3 regions of the Streptomyces sp. NPDC051921 genome follow, and region 1 is predicted to be linked to each of the others. Evidence: riboswitches for the same ligand, from Rfam matches in the RefSeq annotation. Region 1 holds a riboswitch; each other region holds the start of a gene.
The links. Region 1 has a riboswitch for thiamine pyrophosphate ahead of thiO (glycine oxidase ThiO). Riboswitches for the same ligand answer to the same signal wherever they lie in the genome.

Region 1 (5,114 bases):
TTCGGCAGCACCCGGATGCCGAGCCGCTCCAGCACGGACAGGACCGAGCCGCGCACGTTCGGGTCCAGGCGGCGCATGGCCACCGTGGTCAGCTCCGTACCGCTCGCCACGAGGGAGCGTTCGAGCACGTCGAGGCTGGGAGCCCCGCCCGTGCCCATGATCAGGCGGGACGAGAAATCCGTGCCGCCGAGCGGGAAGACGTCGTCGGACATGGCGCTCAACCTCCCTGCACCGCGGTGAGGACCTCGACCCGGTCGCCGTCGCCGAGCAACGTCGTGGCCCACTCGCCGCGCGGGACCACCGTCTCGTTGAGGGCGGCGGCCACCCCGGAGGGCGCCGCGGTGAGGGTCGCCACGAGTGCGGCGAGGGAGACGGGGCCGGTGAGGGTGCGGGCCTCACCGTTGACGGACACGGTCACGGAGCCGCGCACGGACGCGTGCGCGGTGGCGTTCGGGGACTCGTTCAGGGGCGCGTTCATGCGTGCTCCAGGTGCGCGGGGGAGAAGCGGCGGGCGGTGAAGGCGCGTGCCTCGTCGGGCAGCGTGCCGGAGGTCAGCGCGTCCGCCATGACGTCGCCGGTGACGGGGGTCAGCAGGACCCCGTTGCGGTAGTGGCCGGTGGCCAGGTGCAGCCCGGGCAGGGCGCTGGGGCCCAGCAGCGGCGCGTTGTCGGGTGAGCCGGGCCGCAGCCCGGCGCGGGTCTCGGTGAGCGGCAGCTCGGTGATGCCGGGCACCAGCTCGTGCGCGTCGCGCAGCAGCTCGTACACCCCGCCGGCGGTGACGGTGGTGTCCCAGCCGAGCTCCTCGCTGGTGGCGCCGACGACCAGTTCGCCGTTCTCGCGCGGCACGAGGTAGACGTGGCTGCCGCGGACGACCGCGCGGACGGTCCGGGAGAGGAACGGGGCGTAGGCGGGCGGCACCCGCAGGCGCAGCACCTGACCCTTCACCGGCCGCACGGGCGGCAGGACCTCCGCCGGTACGCCGTCGAGCCGGCCGCTCAGGCTGCCCGCGGCCAGGACCACCTGCTCGGCGTCGAGCGCGGTGCCGTCGGCCAGGGAGGCGCCCCGGGCCCGGTCCCGCTCCACCGTCAGGCGCTCCGTCAGGGCCCGGTGGAAGACCACGCCGGCCCGCTCGCAGGCCGTCACCAGCGCGTCGGCGAGCCGGCGCGGGTCGACCTGGTGGTCTCCGTCCACGCGCAGTCCGCCCCGGACGCCCGGGGCCAGCATGGGCTCCAGACGGCGGCACTCGCGGCCGTTCAGCCACTCCGAGGACAGCCCGCAGCGGGTCTGCAGGGCGTGCAGCTCCCGCAGGTGGGCCCGGTCGTCGGCGTCGAGCGCGACGGCGAGGGTGCCGCAGGCGCGGTAGCCCACGTCATGACCGGTGGCCTCGGCGAGCTCGTCGACGAAGCCGGGGTAGCGTCGGGCGGACTCGAGATTGAGCCCGAGCAGGGTCTCCTCGCCGTAGTGGAGTTCGGTGACGGCGGCGAGCATCCCCGCCGCCACCCGGGCGGCCCCGCCGCCCGGTTCGGGGTCGGCCACGGCGGTGCGCAGTCCGCGTTGCGCGGCCCGCCAGGCCGTGACCAGGCCGATGATGCCGCCCCCGATGACGAGGACGTCAGACGTGGTGCGTGTACGCGACATGGGCGTCCAGCCCCTCCCTTCGCCGGCATGACCCGGATCAGGTTCGTACGGTCGGAGGCCGGCCAGCCTCCCTCTCAGCCCGGTCGTCCGGGCTCCCGCGAGTGCTTTACGGCGGCCAGACTAACCGCCGTCGACCGAGCGCCACAGGGCCCCTCCCTTCCTGACGGTCCGTCAGATGCGTAAGGTGGTCGGGTGAGCGAGCGGAGGCGGACACAGTGAGCGAGCAGCAGCAGGCACCGGCGGACGAGCGGCGGGCGCCGCGCCCGGCCGGACGGCACGTCGTGATCGTGGGCGCCGGGATGGCGGGCGTCCAGACCGCCGTCGCCCTGCGCGAGCAGGGCTTCGCCGGCCCCGTCACCCTCATCGGCGCCGAGCCCCACCAGCCCTACGACCGCCCGCCGCTCTCCAAGGCCGTCCTCCTCGGCAAGGCCGAGGACTCCGCCTTCGACGTCGACTTCGAGGCCCTCGACGTCGAACTCCGCCTCGGCGTCGAGGTCACCGGCCTGCGCGCCGCCGACCACGAGGTCGACACGGAGACCGGCCCCGTCCCTTACGACACGCTCGTCGTCGCGACCGGCGCCCACCCGCTCACCCTGCCCGGCAGCGAGGGCGTCCCCGGTGTCCACCTGCTGCGCACCCTCGACGACGCCGCCCGGCTCAAGCCCGTCCTGGAGAGCCGCCACGACATCGTCGTCGTCGGCGCCGGCTGGATCGGCGCCGAGTTCGCCACCGCCGCCCGCCAGGCAGGCTGCGCCGTCACCGTCGTCGAGGCCGCCGACCGCCCCCTCGCCGGCGCCCTGCCCGCCGAGGTCACCGCCCCCATGGGCGCCTGGTACGCCGAGAGCGGCGCCGAACTCCGGCTCCACGCGCGCGTGGAGCACGTCGAGGAGGGCAGGGTGGTCCTCACCGCCGACTCCACGGACTTCGGCGCCACCGGCGCGCCGCGCGAGCTGCCCGCCGACGCCGTCGTCGTCGGCATCGGCGCCCGCCCCGCCACCGGCTGGCTGGAGCGCTCCGGCGCCGCCCTCGACCCGAGCGGCGCGCTCACCGCCGACGACCGCCTGCGCACCTCGCTGCCCGACGTCTACGCCGTCGGCGACTGCGCCTCCTTTCCCTCCGCCCGCTACGGCGAGCGGCTCCTCGTCCACCACTGGGACAACGCCCTCCAGGGCCCCCGCACCGTCGCCGCCGACATCCTCGGGGCGGCCGCCGCGCCCTACGACCCGGTGCCCTACTTCTGGTCCGAGCAGTTCGGCCGCTTCGTCCAGTACGCGGGCCACCACGGCGCCGCCGACACCCTGCTGTGGCGCGGCGACCCGGCCGACGAGGCCTGGACGGTGCTGTGGCTGCGCGAGGACGCGCTCATCGCCCTGCTCGCCGTCGGCCGCCCCCGCGACCTCGCCCAGGGGCGCAAGCTGATCGAGCAGGCCGCGCCACTCGATCCGGCGAAGGCCGCCGACCCCTCCGTCCCCCTGAAGGCGGCAGTCCGGTAGGCCCGACTACCGACTGTCAGTCCGGGATGGCACGCTTGTCACGTGACCGAGATTGACGCAAAGACCGATGCTCTCGTCCCCGCCTGGCTCTACCTCCCCGACATCGCGGAAATGCTCGACGTCGAGGTGACGCGCGTGCGGCAGCTGGTCAAGGAGGGCCAGCTCATCGCCGTCCGCCGCGGTGAGCGCAAGGTGCTGCAGGTGCCTGCCGCCTTCATCCAGGGCGACAAGGTGGTCAAGGGCCTCGCCGGGACCCTGACCCTGCTGCGGGACGACGGCTTCAGCGACGAAGAGATGCTGGAGTGGCTCTTCACTCCGGACCCGACCCTGCCCGGCACCCCCGCGCAGGCCCTCGGCGAGAATCGCGGCACGGAGGTGAAGCGCCGCGCCCAGGCGCTCGCCGTCTGACGCACGCTCGCCGAGCAGTCCCACAGCACCCGCGGGTGCCGGGCCGGCCCTCGTGGCCGCCCGGCACCGGCACCACCCACCAGGGGGGAACGATCATGTCCACGCCTCGCGCACAGCTCGCCGACGCCCGGCTCTATCTGTGCACCGACGCCCGGAAGCGGCAGGGCGACCTGCCCGCCTTCCTCGACGCCGTCCTCTCCTCCGGCGTGGACATCGTGCAGCTCCGCGACAAGGGCATGGAGGCCGGCGAGGAGCTGGAGCACCTGGCCGTCCTCGCCGAGGCCTGCCGCCGCCACGGCAAGCTCCTCGCGGTGAACGACCGGGCCGACGTCGCCCACGCCATCGGCTCCGACGTGCTCCACCTCGGCCAGGGCGACCTGCCCGTGCCGGCCGCCCGCGCGATCCTCGGCGACGACGTGCTCATCGGGCGGTCCTGCCACGCCGAGGAGGAGGCGGCCGCGGCCGCCTCCGAGCCGGGCGTGGACTACTTCTGCACGGGCCCCTGCTGGCCCACCCCCACGAAGCCGGGGCGGTACGCGCCCGGCCTCGACCTCGTGCGCTACGCGGCCGGCCTGGCCCAGGACCGGCCCTGGTTCGCCATCGGCGGCATCGACGAGACCAACCTGGACGAGGTCCTGGACGCGGGCGCCCGCCGGATCGTCGTCGTCCGCGCGATCACCGAGGCCGACGACCCGGCCGCCGCCACGGCCTCCCTCGCCAAGCGGGTCCGCGAGCGCCTCGTCTGAGCACCGCAGCGACAGGAGGCGGCCCGGGGAACCCCGCGCCGGTCCGAAGATCGTCTGACGCGTCCTGCGGACCGCACGGCGAGCCCCGAAGATCGTCCCGGCGCGGCGTGGAGATCGTCCCCGCCGGGGGCGAAGATCGTCCCCCCCGGGGGTGAAGATCGTCCTCGCCGGGGGTGAAGATCGTCCTCGCCGGGGGTGAAGATCGTCCTCGCCGGGGGTGAAGATCGTCCCGGTCCGTGCGGAAGATCGTCCGAACGGAGGGCGTCTCGGTGTCCGGAAAGGTGTCCATTTCGCGGACACGGCTTCACCCGGCCCTTGGACCCCGTCTAACCTGCCCGTATGGCCCTTGGTACCGCTTCCGTCCGCTCGGACCGTGCTCGCACGGTCCGCGACATCCTTGCCGCCGGTCGGACCTCGTACTCCTTCGAGTTCTTCGCCCCCCGGACCGAGAAGAGCGAGCAGAGCCTCTGGAACGCGATGCGCCGGATCGAGGCGGTCGCGCCGAGCTTCGTCTCCGTGACCTACGGCGCGGGCGGCACCACCCGCGGCGGCACCGTCAAGGCCACCCAGAAGATCGCCTCCGACACCACCCTCACCCCGGTCGCCCACCTCACCGCCGTCGACCACTCGATCGCCGAACTCCGCAACATCCTGGGGCAGTACGCGGACGCCGGCATCAGGAACATGCTCGCCGTCCGCGGTGACCCGCCGGGCGACCCGCTCGGCGAGTGGGTCGCCCACCCCGAGGGCGTGCGCTACGCCGCCGACCTCGTCCGGCTGATCAAGGAGTCGGGCGACTTCTGCGTGGGCGTGGCCGCCTTCCCGGAGA
Region 2 (5,114 bases), on a different contig from region 1:
CCGCCCGGCCCGCCGTGTGAGGGCCGCTGCGGCGAGGCCGCCGATGACGACGGCGACGGCGGTCGCGACGAGCGCGTACTGCAGCGAGTTGACGATGGTGTCGGTCATGGGCACGAGGAAGGTGCCGTTCTCGTCGACGTGCTGCAGCGCCCGGTAGTAGTCGAGGCCGTAGCCGGTGGGGGTGGCGAGGGAGCGTTCGACGAGGACGCCGAGCGGGGCGAGGATCAGCAGGCCGACGGAGAGCAGGACCGCGCCGAGCAGCAGCCACTGTCCGGCGCCGCGCGGCCGGGCCGCGGTCCGCTCCGGCGGGACGAGCCTCAGCGCCGTCTCCCGGCGCCGCACCATCCGCGCGTGCACGGCGAGGACCACGCCGACGGCGACGAACTGCACCATCGTGAGCACGGAGGCGGTGGACAGCTGGAGCCGGTCCGCGGTCTGCCGGTAGATCTCGGTCTCCAGGGTGGAGTACGCGGGGCCGCCGAGGATCTGCACGATGCCGAAGGAGCTGGCGGTGAACAGGAACACCATGAGCGCGGCGGCCGCGACGGCCGGGCCGAGCGCGGGCAGCGTCACCGTTCGCCAGGCCCGCCACCGGGAGGCGCCGAGCACCCGCGCGGCCTCCTCCTGGCGCGGGTCGAGCTGGGACCACAGGCCGCCGACGGTGCGCACGACGACGGCGTAGTTGAAGAAGACGTGGGCGATGAGGATGGCCCACACCGTGGTGTCGAGCCGCACGCCCCACCACTCGTCGAGCAGGCCCCGCCGCCCGACCAGCGCGAGGAACGCCGTGCCGACCATGACCGTGGGCAGCACGAACGGCACGGTGACGACCGCCCGCAGGATGCGCTTCCCGGGGAAGTCGAGCCGGGCGAAGACGTACGCGCCGGGCAACGCCACCAGCAGGGTGAGTGCCGTGGACGCGAGCGCCTGCCACAGCGTGAACCACAGGACGTCGAGGATCTCCGGCCGGGCCAGCGTGTCGCCGAAGCGGCCGAGCTCCCAGTGGCCGTCCGGCCTGAGCCCGCGCTCGACGATCGAGACGACGGGCCAGGCGAAGAAGACGGCGAAGAAGGCGACCGGCAGCACCATGAGGGCCAACCGCGCCGCCGTCCCCCGGCGGTCCGCTCGGACGGGGACCGCCGGGAGGCCTTCCCGGCCTACTTCAGGACGAGCGAGGTCCACTGCTCGATCCACTGGTCGCGGTTCTGGGCGATCTTCTCGGGCGCCATGGTCTCCGGCTTGTCGATCACCACGCCGTGCTTGGTGAACAGCTCGGGGAGGGAGGCGTCGTTGGCCACCGGGTTGACGAACATCTGCAGCGGCATGTCGTCCTGGAACTTCTTGGAGATCAGGAAGTCGATCAGCGCCTTGCCGCCCTCGGGGTTCTTCGCCCCGTTCAGGAGGCCGGCGAACTCGGTCTGCCGGAAGCAGGTGCCGGTGGAGACGCCGGTGGGGGCCACCTTCGGCTGCGGCTGGGCGTAGAGCACCTCGACCGGCGGGGAGGAGGCGTACGAGACGACGAGCGGGCGGTCGCCCTTGGCCTGCTTGCCGCCGGCGGAGCCGGAGAACTCCTGGTTGTAGGCGAGCTCCCAGCTGTCGACGGTCTTCACACCGTTGGCCTTGAGCTTCTTCCAGTAGTCCTGCCACCCGGCGTCGCCGTACTTCGCGGCCGTACCGAGCAGGAAGCCGAGGCCCGGGGAGGAGCGCTCGGGGTTCTCGACGACGAGGAGGTCCTTGTACGCGGGCTTGGCCAGGTCGTCGAAGGTCTGCGGCGGGGCCAGCTTCTTGTCGGTGAAGTACTGCTTGTCGTAGTTGACGCAGATGTCTCCGGTGTCGATCGGGGTGACCCGGTGCTCCTTGTCCAGCTGCAGCGCGGCCGGCACCCGGTCCAGGCCCTTGGCCTCGTACGGAGTGAAGATGCCGTTGTCGAGGGCCCGGGACAGCAGGGTGTTGTCGACGCCGAAGAAGACGTCGCCCTGCGGGGAGCCCTTGGTGAGGATCTCCTTGTTGACGGCCTCGCCGGCGTCGCCGCTCTTGAGCACCTTGACCGTGAAGCCGGTCTGCTTGGTGAACTCCGCCAGCACCTCCTTGGAGGCGTTGAAGGAGTCGTGGCTGACCAGGGTCACGGTCTTGGGCGCGGGCTCGCCGCTCTTGCCGGCCGATCCCCTGGCGCCTTCGGTGCCGCACGCGGCGAGGGTGGTGACGCCGAGCGCCGCGACGAGCGCGGCGGCGGCGGCCTTCTTGGTGTTCACGTGTTCTTCCTCCTGGGTGTGACCAGGAAGAGACGCGGCCCTGCCCGCGTCCGGGCGGCGGACGCGGGCAGGGCGCAACAGCTCGAGTTACGACCGAACTTCCTACCCAGAATGACCTGGGCGAGGTTCAGAGGGTCTGCGGTCTGACGGTCACCGCACTCTCAGCGCTGTGGCGCTCCCCTGTCGGAATATGCAGATGTGTTCGAGCTCAGAGTACAAGGTCAGCGTTCGGCGGCGGCCAGCTGTCCACAGGCACCGTCGATCTCCTGACCGCGGGTGTCGCGGACGGTGACGGGAACACCGTGGGAGGCGATGGCCTCGATGAACGCCTTCTCGTCCTCGGGGCGGGACGCGGTCCACTTGGATCCGGGCGTCGGGTTCAGCGGGATCAGGTTGACGTGCACCCGCTTGCCCTTGAGCAGGCGGCCGAGGAGGTCGCCGCGCCAGGCCTGGTCGTTGATGTCCCGGATCAGGGCGTACTCGATGGAGATCCGGCGGCCGGACTTCTCCGCGTACTCCCAGGCCGCGTCGAGGACCTCGCGGACCTTCCAGCGCGTGTTCACGGGGACGAGCGTGTCGCGCAGCTCGTCGTCGGGCGCGTGCAGCGAGACGGCGAGCCGGCACTTGAAGCCCTCGTCGGCGAACCGCAGCATGGCCGGCACCAGACCGACGGTGGAGACGGTGATGCCGCGCTGCGACAGACCGATCCCGTCCGGCTCGGGGTCCGTCAGCCGCCGGATGGCGCCGACGACCCGCTTGTAGTTGGCGAGCGGCTCGCCCATCCCCATGAAGACGATGTTCGAGAGCCGCGCCGGGCCCCCGGGCACCTCGCCGTCGCGCAGCGCGCGCATGCCGTCGACGATCTGGTGGACGATCTCGGCGGTCGACAGGTTCCGGTCGAGCCCGGCCTGCCCGGTGGCGCAGAACGGACAGTTCATTCCGCAGCCCGCCTGCGAGGAGATGCACATGGTCACCCGGTCCGGGTAGCGCATGAGCACCGACTCCACGAGGGTGCCGTCGTGCAGCCGCCACAGCGTCTTGCGGGTGGTGTCGTCGTCACAGGAGACGTGCCGCACCACCGACATCAGATCGGGCAGCAGTTCCCCCGCGAGCTTCTCGCGCGAGGCGGCCGGGATGTCGGTCCACTCGGCCGGGTCGTGCGCGTACCGCGCGAAGTAGTGCGTGGACAGCTGCTTGGCGCGAAACGGCTTCTCGCCGATCGCGGCGACCGCCTCCTTGCGCTCTGCGGGCGTGAGGTCGGCGAGGTGCCGCGGGGGCTGCTTGGCTCCGCGCGGGGCGACGAAAGTGAGTTCTCCGGGCTTGGGCATGGTGCTACCAGTGTCGCAGACGGCGGCCGGTTACCCGGTCCGCGAGCCTTCGGAGGCCGGGCGGACGGGCGGACGGGGACGCCCCGGAAGCGGGGGCGACCGGTCCTGAGACCCGTGTGCGCCCCCGCGCGGGGTGCCGGCGGTGGCCGCCGGCACCCCGGTCAGCGGCGGCCGTGAACAGGGTCACCCCCGCCGGCGCCCGGCCGTCGGTGCCAGTGAGCAGGCCTGCCGGCCGGCCCCCCGGCGGTGGCGGCTCAGTACTCGTCGCCGCAGCCCAACGCCGTCTCCTGGCCGTACTGGTTCGTGCGCTGCACGCAGGCGTGGATCCGGTAGCCGGGGCCGTCGTAGTAGAAGTAGGTGTAGCTCCACTGGTCCCCACGCTTCAGGTGGTGGGTTCCGCTGACCTGCTTGTACACGTAGCCGCCGCTGAGCGTGCGGCGCTCCAGCCAGAAGTGGCAGACGCTGCCCAGGGGCACCGAGTCGTCCGCGAAGAACTCGCCCCGGGCCTGATAGGTCTCCGAGCTGTCGAAGTCCTGCACCCGCATGTTGGCGTGGCAGCCCGCGACGTTCTTGTAGATGATCCCTTCCCATTCGGTGGCGTTCGCCGGGGTCGCGACGCCCAGGGCAAGCGTGAGACCGGCGGCGCCGATCATCGCCTTCCGCATGAAACGCATCGTGATGCTCCTTGATCTCTCCGGTGGGAGACCGAGAATCACACCCCGGACGTGGGCGCGTATTGGAGAAAAACGAACACCCTTTCGCCTGCGCGAAGGGCCCGCCGCCCGGGGGGACGACGAGCCCTTCGCGCAGGAGGATCGCGGGTCAGCCGCTGCCCACGAACAGCACCAGCAGCAGCCACACCACCGGCGCCGTCGGCAGCAGGGAGTCCAGGCGGTCCATGATGCCGCCGTGGCCGGGCAGCAGCGTGCCCATGTCCTTGATGCCGAGATCACGCTTGATCATCGACTCGCCCAGGTCGCCCAGGGTCGCGCTGGCCGCGACCGCCAGGCCCAGCAGGAGGCCCTGCCACCAGGTGCCGCCGTCGATCAGGAACTGCATGCACAGCGCGCCCGCCGCCATCGCGAACGCGACCGCGCCGACCAGGCCCTCGCGGGTCTTGCCGGGGCTGATGCGCGGGGCCAGCTTGTGCTTGCCGAAGCGCCAGCCGACCGCGTACGCGCCCGTGTCGCTGACCACGGTCAGCACCAGGAACGTGAGCACCCGCTGCGGCCCGTCGTCGGCGGTCAGCAGCATCGCCACGAAGGTCGCCAGGAACGGCACGTAGAACGCGGCGAAGACACCGGCCGTGACGTCCTTCAGATAGCCCTCGGGCGGCTCCGTCATGCGCCATACGAGCACCGCGAGCGCCGTGAGCGCCATCGCGACCCACGCGCCCTCCGCGCCCCGCACGTAACCGGCGACGACCATCGCCGCACCGCCGACCGCGAGCGGGACCAGCGGGGCCTTGATGCCCTTGCGCTCCTGCAGGCGGGAGGTCAGCTCCCACAGACCGACCACCACGGCGACCGCTATC
Region 3 (5,114 bases), on a different contig from region 1:
TGCTGGTCGGCGCGGTCCTGAAGATGCTGGACCCGGCGCCCGCCTTCGCCGACACACTGCTCACCGCGGGCCTGTTCTTCGGCGCCCTCGGCGCGGCCGGTCTGCTCTGCGCCGCCGCCGGGCTGCTGGTCACCGCCCTGCGCAACAGCGCGACGGAGGTCCACGCCCCGGACCCCGACGACGAGTTGTCGCGCGCCCGGGCGGCCTGGCGCCAGGCGCTCCTGGAGCGCGGGGTCCTGCCCTTCCTCCGCGACGCCCTCGCCGTACCGCCGCCGGGTGAGCGGCCGACGCCGCCCCCGGCCCGCCGCATACCGAAGGTCGGGTACAGCGGCCCGGACTTCACCAGCCCCAACGAGGGCGCTCCGGCGCCACGCCCGACCTACACGAGCCCCGACTTCACCAGCCCGGACTTCACGGGCCCGGAGTACACGCGCCCCGACTTCACGGGCCCGGACTTCGGGAAGCCCGAGCCCAGGCCCGAGTGACCGCCGGACTCCCCCGAGGGCACCGGCCCGCGACTCCCCCGAGGGTCGCGGGCCGGTGCCGGTCAGCGGGCCGGTGCCGGTCGGCAGGCGGCCGTTGCCGCTCAGCGGACCGGGGTCAGTCGGCCATCGGCAGGTAGACCCGGTTGCCGGACGCGGCGAACTCGGCCGACTTCGCGGCCATGCCCGCCTCGATCTCGTCCGCCTTCAGGTCACCGCCGTGCTCGCGGCGGATGTCCTGCGAGATCTTCATCGAGCAGAACTTCGGGCCGCACATCGAGCAGAAGTGGGCCGTCTTCGCGGGCTCCGCCGGCAGCGTCTCGTCGTGGAACTCACGAGCCGTGTCCGGGTCCATCGCCAGGTTGAACTGGTCCTCCCAGCGGAACTCGAACCGCGCGTCGGACAGCGCGTCGTCCCACTCCTGCGCGCCCGGGTGGCCCTTGGCCAGGTCCGCCGCGTGGGCCGCGATCTTGTAGGTGATCACGCCGGTCTTGACGTCGTCCTTGTTCGGCAGGCCCAGGTGCTCCTTGGGCGTGACGTAGCAGAGCATCGCCGTGCCCCACCAGGCGATCATCGCCGCGCCGATGCCCGAGGTGATGTGGTCGTACGCCGGGGCGACGTCCGTGGTCAGCGGGCCGAGCGTGTAGAACGGCGCCTCCTCGCAGATCTCCTGCTGGAGGTCGATGTTCTCCTTGATCTTGTGCATCGGGACGTGGCCCGGGCCCTCGATCATCGTCTGCACGTTGTGGCGCTTGGCGATCGTGTTGAGCTCGCCGAGGGTCTTCAGCTCGGCGAACTGCGCCGCGTCGTTGGCGTCCGCGATCGAGCCGGGCCGCAGGCCGTCGCCGAGCGAGTACGTGACGTCGTACGCCGCGAGGATCTCGCAGAGCTCCTCGAAGTTCGTGTAGAGGAAGTTCTCCTTGTGGTGCGCGAGGCACCAGGCGGCCATGATCGAGCCGCCGCGCGAGACGATGCCGGTCTTGCGGCGGGCGGTCAGCGGCACGTACGGCAGCAGCACGCCGGCGTGCACCGTCATGTAGTCGACGCCCTGCTCGGCCTGCTCGATGACCGTGTCCTTGTAGATCTCCCAGGTCAGCTCCTCCGCCTTGCCGTCGACCTTCTCCAGGGCCTGGTAGAGCGGCACGGTGCCGATCGGCACGGGGGAGTTGCGGAGCACCCACTCGCGGGTGGTGTGGATGTTGCGGCCGGTGGAGAGGTCCATGACCGTGTCGGCGCCCCACTTGGTCGCCCAGGTCATCTTCTCCACCTCCTCCTCGATGGAGGAGGTGACCGCGGAGTTGCCGATGTTGGCGTTGACCTTCACCAGGAACCGCTTGCCGATGATCATCGGCTCGATCTCGGGGTGGTTGACGTTGGCCGGGAGCACGGCGCGGCCGGCCGCGATCTCCTCCCGCACGACCTCGGGGGAGACGTTCTCGCGGATCGCGACGTACTCCATCTCCGGCGTGATCTCGCCACGCCGGGCGTACGCGAGCTGCGTGACGGCCTGGCCGTCGCGGCCACGACGGGGCAGCCGCGGGCGGCCCGGGAACACCGCGTCGAGGTTCCTCAGCCCACCGCCGCGCGGCGAGGTGTGCTTGATGCCGTCGTCCTCGGGGCGGACGGGACGGCCCGGGTACTCCTCCGTGTCGCCACGCGCGATGATCCAGTTCTCGCGCAGGGGCGGCAGGCCACGCCGGACGTCGGTGTCGATGGTGGGGTCGGTGTACGGGCCGGACGTGTCGTACAGCGTCACGTCCTTGCCGTTGGTGAGGTGCACCTGACGGACGGGCACCCGGAGGTCGGGGCGGGAGCCCTCGACGTATCCCTTGTGCCAGCCCGGCGTGCGCTCGCCCTGGCCGTTCCGGCCGTCCGTCTGGTCGGAGGCAGGCGTGCGTGCATCCTGAATGGTCATGAGACCGAATCTCCCTACGCCGGCATTACCCGGTAACAGGTTCGGCGGTCGGCGCAGCCTCCTCCCGTACGTACGTCAGTACGTGTGTACGGTGATCAGCGCCCTCTCAGCCCGGTGCTCCGAGCTCCCGCGTGTGCAAAGGTGCCACCACGCTAGCGTCATGTCGGCCGTGCTGAACAGTGGGCCCCCGACTGTTCTTGCGATGATCGGTCGGTGACTTCGACGCATCAGCCCCACGAACCGCACGACCACGGGCATGCCCACGGGCCTGGTCAGGGCCACGGGGACGGGCCCGGCGGCCCGGGCCACGGGAGCGGGGGCGGCGGCCACGGACACGGTCACGCGCACAGCCACGGGCCCGCGGCGCCGGTCTCCCGGCATCTGCGGAAGGTCATCGCCGCGGTCCTCATCCCCTTCGCGACCGCTGTGGCCGTCGGGCTGCTGGTGCTGTGGCCGGGCAGCACCCCGGCGCACCAGCGGACGGGCGTCGGCTTCGACCGCCAGACCGAGCAGGGCAAGGTCACCGCCGTCGCGCACATCGACTGCAAGGACGTGAACGCCGCCCAGGTGCCGCCGACCGGCGACACCTCCACCCCGGAGGGTCGCGAGGCGGTCAACGGGCAGCAGGGGCAGTGCGCGAAGGCGACCGTCATGGTCACCAGCGGGCCGGAGAAGGGCCGTACCTTCACCGAGATCGTGCAGCCGGACGCGCCGAGGCAGCTGCACGAGGGGCAGGGCGTGGTGGTCGCGTACGCCCCCGACGCCCCGCGCGACCTGCAGTACTCGGTCACCGACGTGGACCGGAAGGTGCCGCTCTTCGTGCTCGCGGGCATCTTCGCGCTGGCGGTCGTCGTCGTCGGCCGGATGCGCGGCGTGATGGCGCTGATCGCGCTCGCCGCGAGCTTCCTCGTGCTGTCCTTCTTCATCCTGCCGGCGATCATCCAGGGATCGAATCCGCTGGTGGTCGCCATCGTCGGCGCGAGCGCGATCATGCTGATCGCGCTCTACCTGTGTCACGGACTCTCGGCCCGCACGTCGGTGGCCGTGCTCGGCACGCTGGTGTCGCTGCTGTTGATCGGGCTGCTCGGCTCGTTCTTCATCGGCTGGGCCGCACTCAGCGGCAACACCGACGACAACACCGGTCTCATCCACGGACTCTTTCCGGGGATCGACATGTCCGGTCTGCTGCTCGCCGGAGTCATCATCGGTTCGCTCGGTGTGCTCGACGACGTGACCGTCACCCAGACCTCGGCGGTGTGGGAGCTGCACCAGGCCGATCCGACGATGGGGCCGCGGGCGCTCTACCGGGCCGGCATCCGGATCGGCCGCGACCACATCGCCTCGGTGGTGAACACCCTGGTCCTCGCGTACGCCGGTGCGGCGCTTCCGCTGATGCTGCTCTTCTCGATCGCGCAGAGCAGCGTGGGGACGGTGGCCAACAGCGAACTCGTCGCGGAGGAGATCGTCCGCACGCTGATCGGCTCGATCGGTCTGGTCGCCTCGGTGCCGGTCACCACCGGTCTCGCGGCGCTGGTGGTCTCGGCCGACCGGCCGGAGGCCGGGCAGCAGCGCCCGAGCAGGGGCGGACGCCGCCGACGGGCCAAGTGACGCGCGGTCGAGCGAGCGGGTGACGCGGGCTCAGCCGGCGTTCTCCTCCGCCAGGATGCGTCCGAGCGCTGCCTCCAGGCTGTCCTCGAAGTCGCCCAGTGTCTGTTCCTGACCGAGCGGGACGAGCTTGTCCGTACGGTCGAGGAAGGCGACCAGCGGCGGCGCGCTCGCCCGGAACAGGGCGCGGTCGCCCCCGACCTGAAGCCGGATCATCACGTCGGACAGCCCCTCGGGGTCGGTCGGGGCGATGTGGACGTCACCGTCGCCGCTGGGACGGTTGATCCCGTCGAGCAGCAGCTCCCGCCCGAACGCCCAGGTCACCGGGGCGTCTCCGGGGAGGTGGAAGGTCATCCGCACCGCATAGGGATCGCGGGTCTCGTATCGCAGTTCCACCGGGATCCTGAAGGAGAGCTCCTCGGAGACGAGGAAGCTCATCAGGACCTCGGCCTGAACCGTCTCTCGCATCATGTACCCCGCAGTAGATGAGCAGTTGTGTAAACACGCTGCCGAAAAAGCTGTGGTTGAAACGGCCAGGAATGATCCCCCATGGCCCTCTTGACGCAATCGTGCTGTACGCACTAGCAGATCACAAGGAGTGATTTTTCAGATACTGATAGAGAACGCGAGTGAGCTGAAGAGCTTTCCGATCTCGTTCTGTAGCCGCGCGATCGCCGGCAGCAACCGTTCTTCCTGGTGAAGGGGGAGGGAAATCGCCATGGCGGCCGCGGTCGACCCGGCGGTGAGGGGGATTGCGGCGCAGACCGTGCCGAGCGCATATTCCTGACGTTCCACCAGGGGCTCCATTCGCCCCATACCGCCCAAACGGTCCAAAAGGGAACGTCGATTACGCACCGTATATGGCGTGATGGCGTCCACCGGATGTCGGTCGAGGTGGTCTTGACGACTCTTCAGATCCAGTTGACTCAGCAGGCACTGCCCGATGGCGTGCGCGTGCCCGGTCTCCCGGAAGTCCGCCCATTCCTCGACGGCGGGGGCCGCGGGGGTGTCGGCGACGGCGACGAGCTCGATCTCGCCCTCGCGGTAGATCGCGAAGTAGACGGGGACACCGATGGAGTCCCGCCAGTGGGCGAGAGAGTCCTCGACCTTGG

Region 2: another riboswitch for thiamine pyrophosphate. It lies ahead of AB0M16_RS31115 (thiamine ABC transporter substrate-binding protein); the one in region 1 lies ahead of thiO (glycine oxidase ThiO).
Region 3: another riboswitch for thiamine pyrophosphate. It lies ahead of thiC (phosphomethylpyrimidine synthase ThiC); the one in region 1 lies ahead of thiO (glycine oxidase ThiO).

What each region holds. Positions count from the first base shown of each region.
Region 1 covers NZ_JBFAXU010000022.1:80,036-85,149, reverse strand. Annotated here, with positions in the region: gene AB0M16_RS26900 (thiazole synthase) at 1-212, opposite strand, end outside; gene thiS (sulfur carrier protein ThiS) at 218-478, opposite strand; gene thiO (glycine oxidase ThiO) at 475-1,638, opposite strand; TPP riboswitch at 1,636-1,747, opposite strand; gene AB0M16_RS26885 (FAD-dependent oxidoreductase) at 1,938-3,131, shown strand; gene AB0M16_RS26880 (Rv2175c family DNA-binding protein) at 3,174-3,539, shown strand; gene thiE (thiamine phosphate synthase) at 3,635-4,285, shown strand; gene metF (methylenetetrahydrofolate reductase [NAD(P)H]) at 4,625-5,114, shown strand, end outside.
Region 2 covers NZ_JBFAXU010000028.1:106,025-111,138, forward strand. Annotated here, with positions in the region: gene AB0M16_RS31110 (iron ABC transporter permease) at 1-1,089, opposite strand, end outside; gene AB0M16_RS31115 (thiamine ABC transporter substrate-binding protein) at 1,158-2,252, opposite strand; TPP riboswitch at 2,334-2,444, opposite strand; gene rlmN (23S rRNA (adenine(2503)-C(2))-methyltransferase RlmN) at 2,474-3,580, opposite strand; gene AB0M16_RS31125 (hypothetical protein) at 3,835-4,254, opposite strand; gene AB0M16_RS31130 (phosphatidate cytidylyltransferase) at 4,403-5,114, opposite strand, start outside.
Region 3 covers NZ_JBFAXU010000013.1:209,199-214,312, forward strand. Annotated here, with positions in the region: gene AB0M16_RS19395 (hypothetical protein) at 1-485, shown strand, start outside; gene thiC (phosphomethylpyrimidine synthase ThiC) at 601-2,397, opposite strand; TPP riboswitch at 2,392-2,538, opposite strand; gene AB0M16_RS19405 (YibE/F family protein) at 2,611-4,005, shown strand; gene AB0M16_RS19410 (SsgA family sporulation/cell division regulator) at 4,036-4,470, opposite strand; gene AB0M16_RS19415 (helix-turn-helix domain-containing protein) at 4,609-5,114, opposite strand, start outside.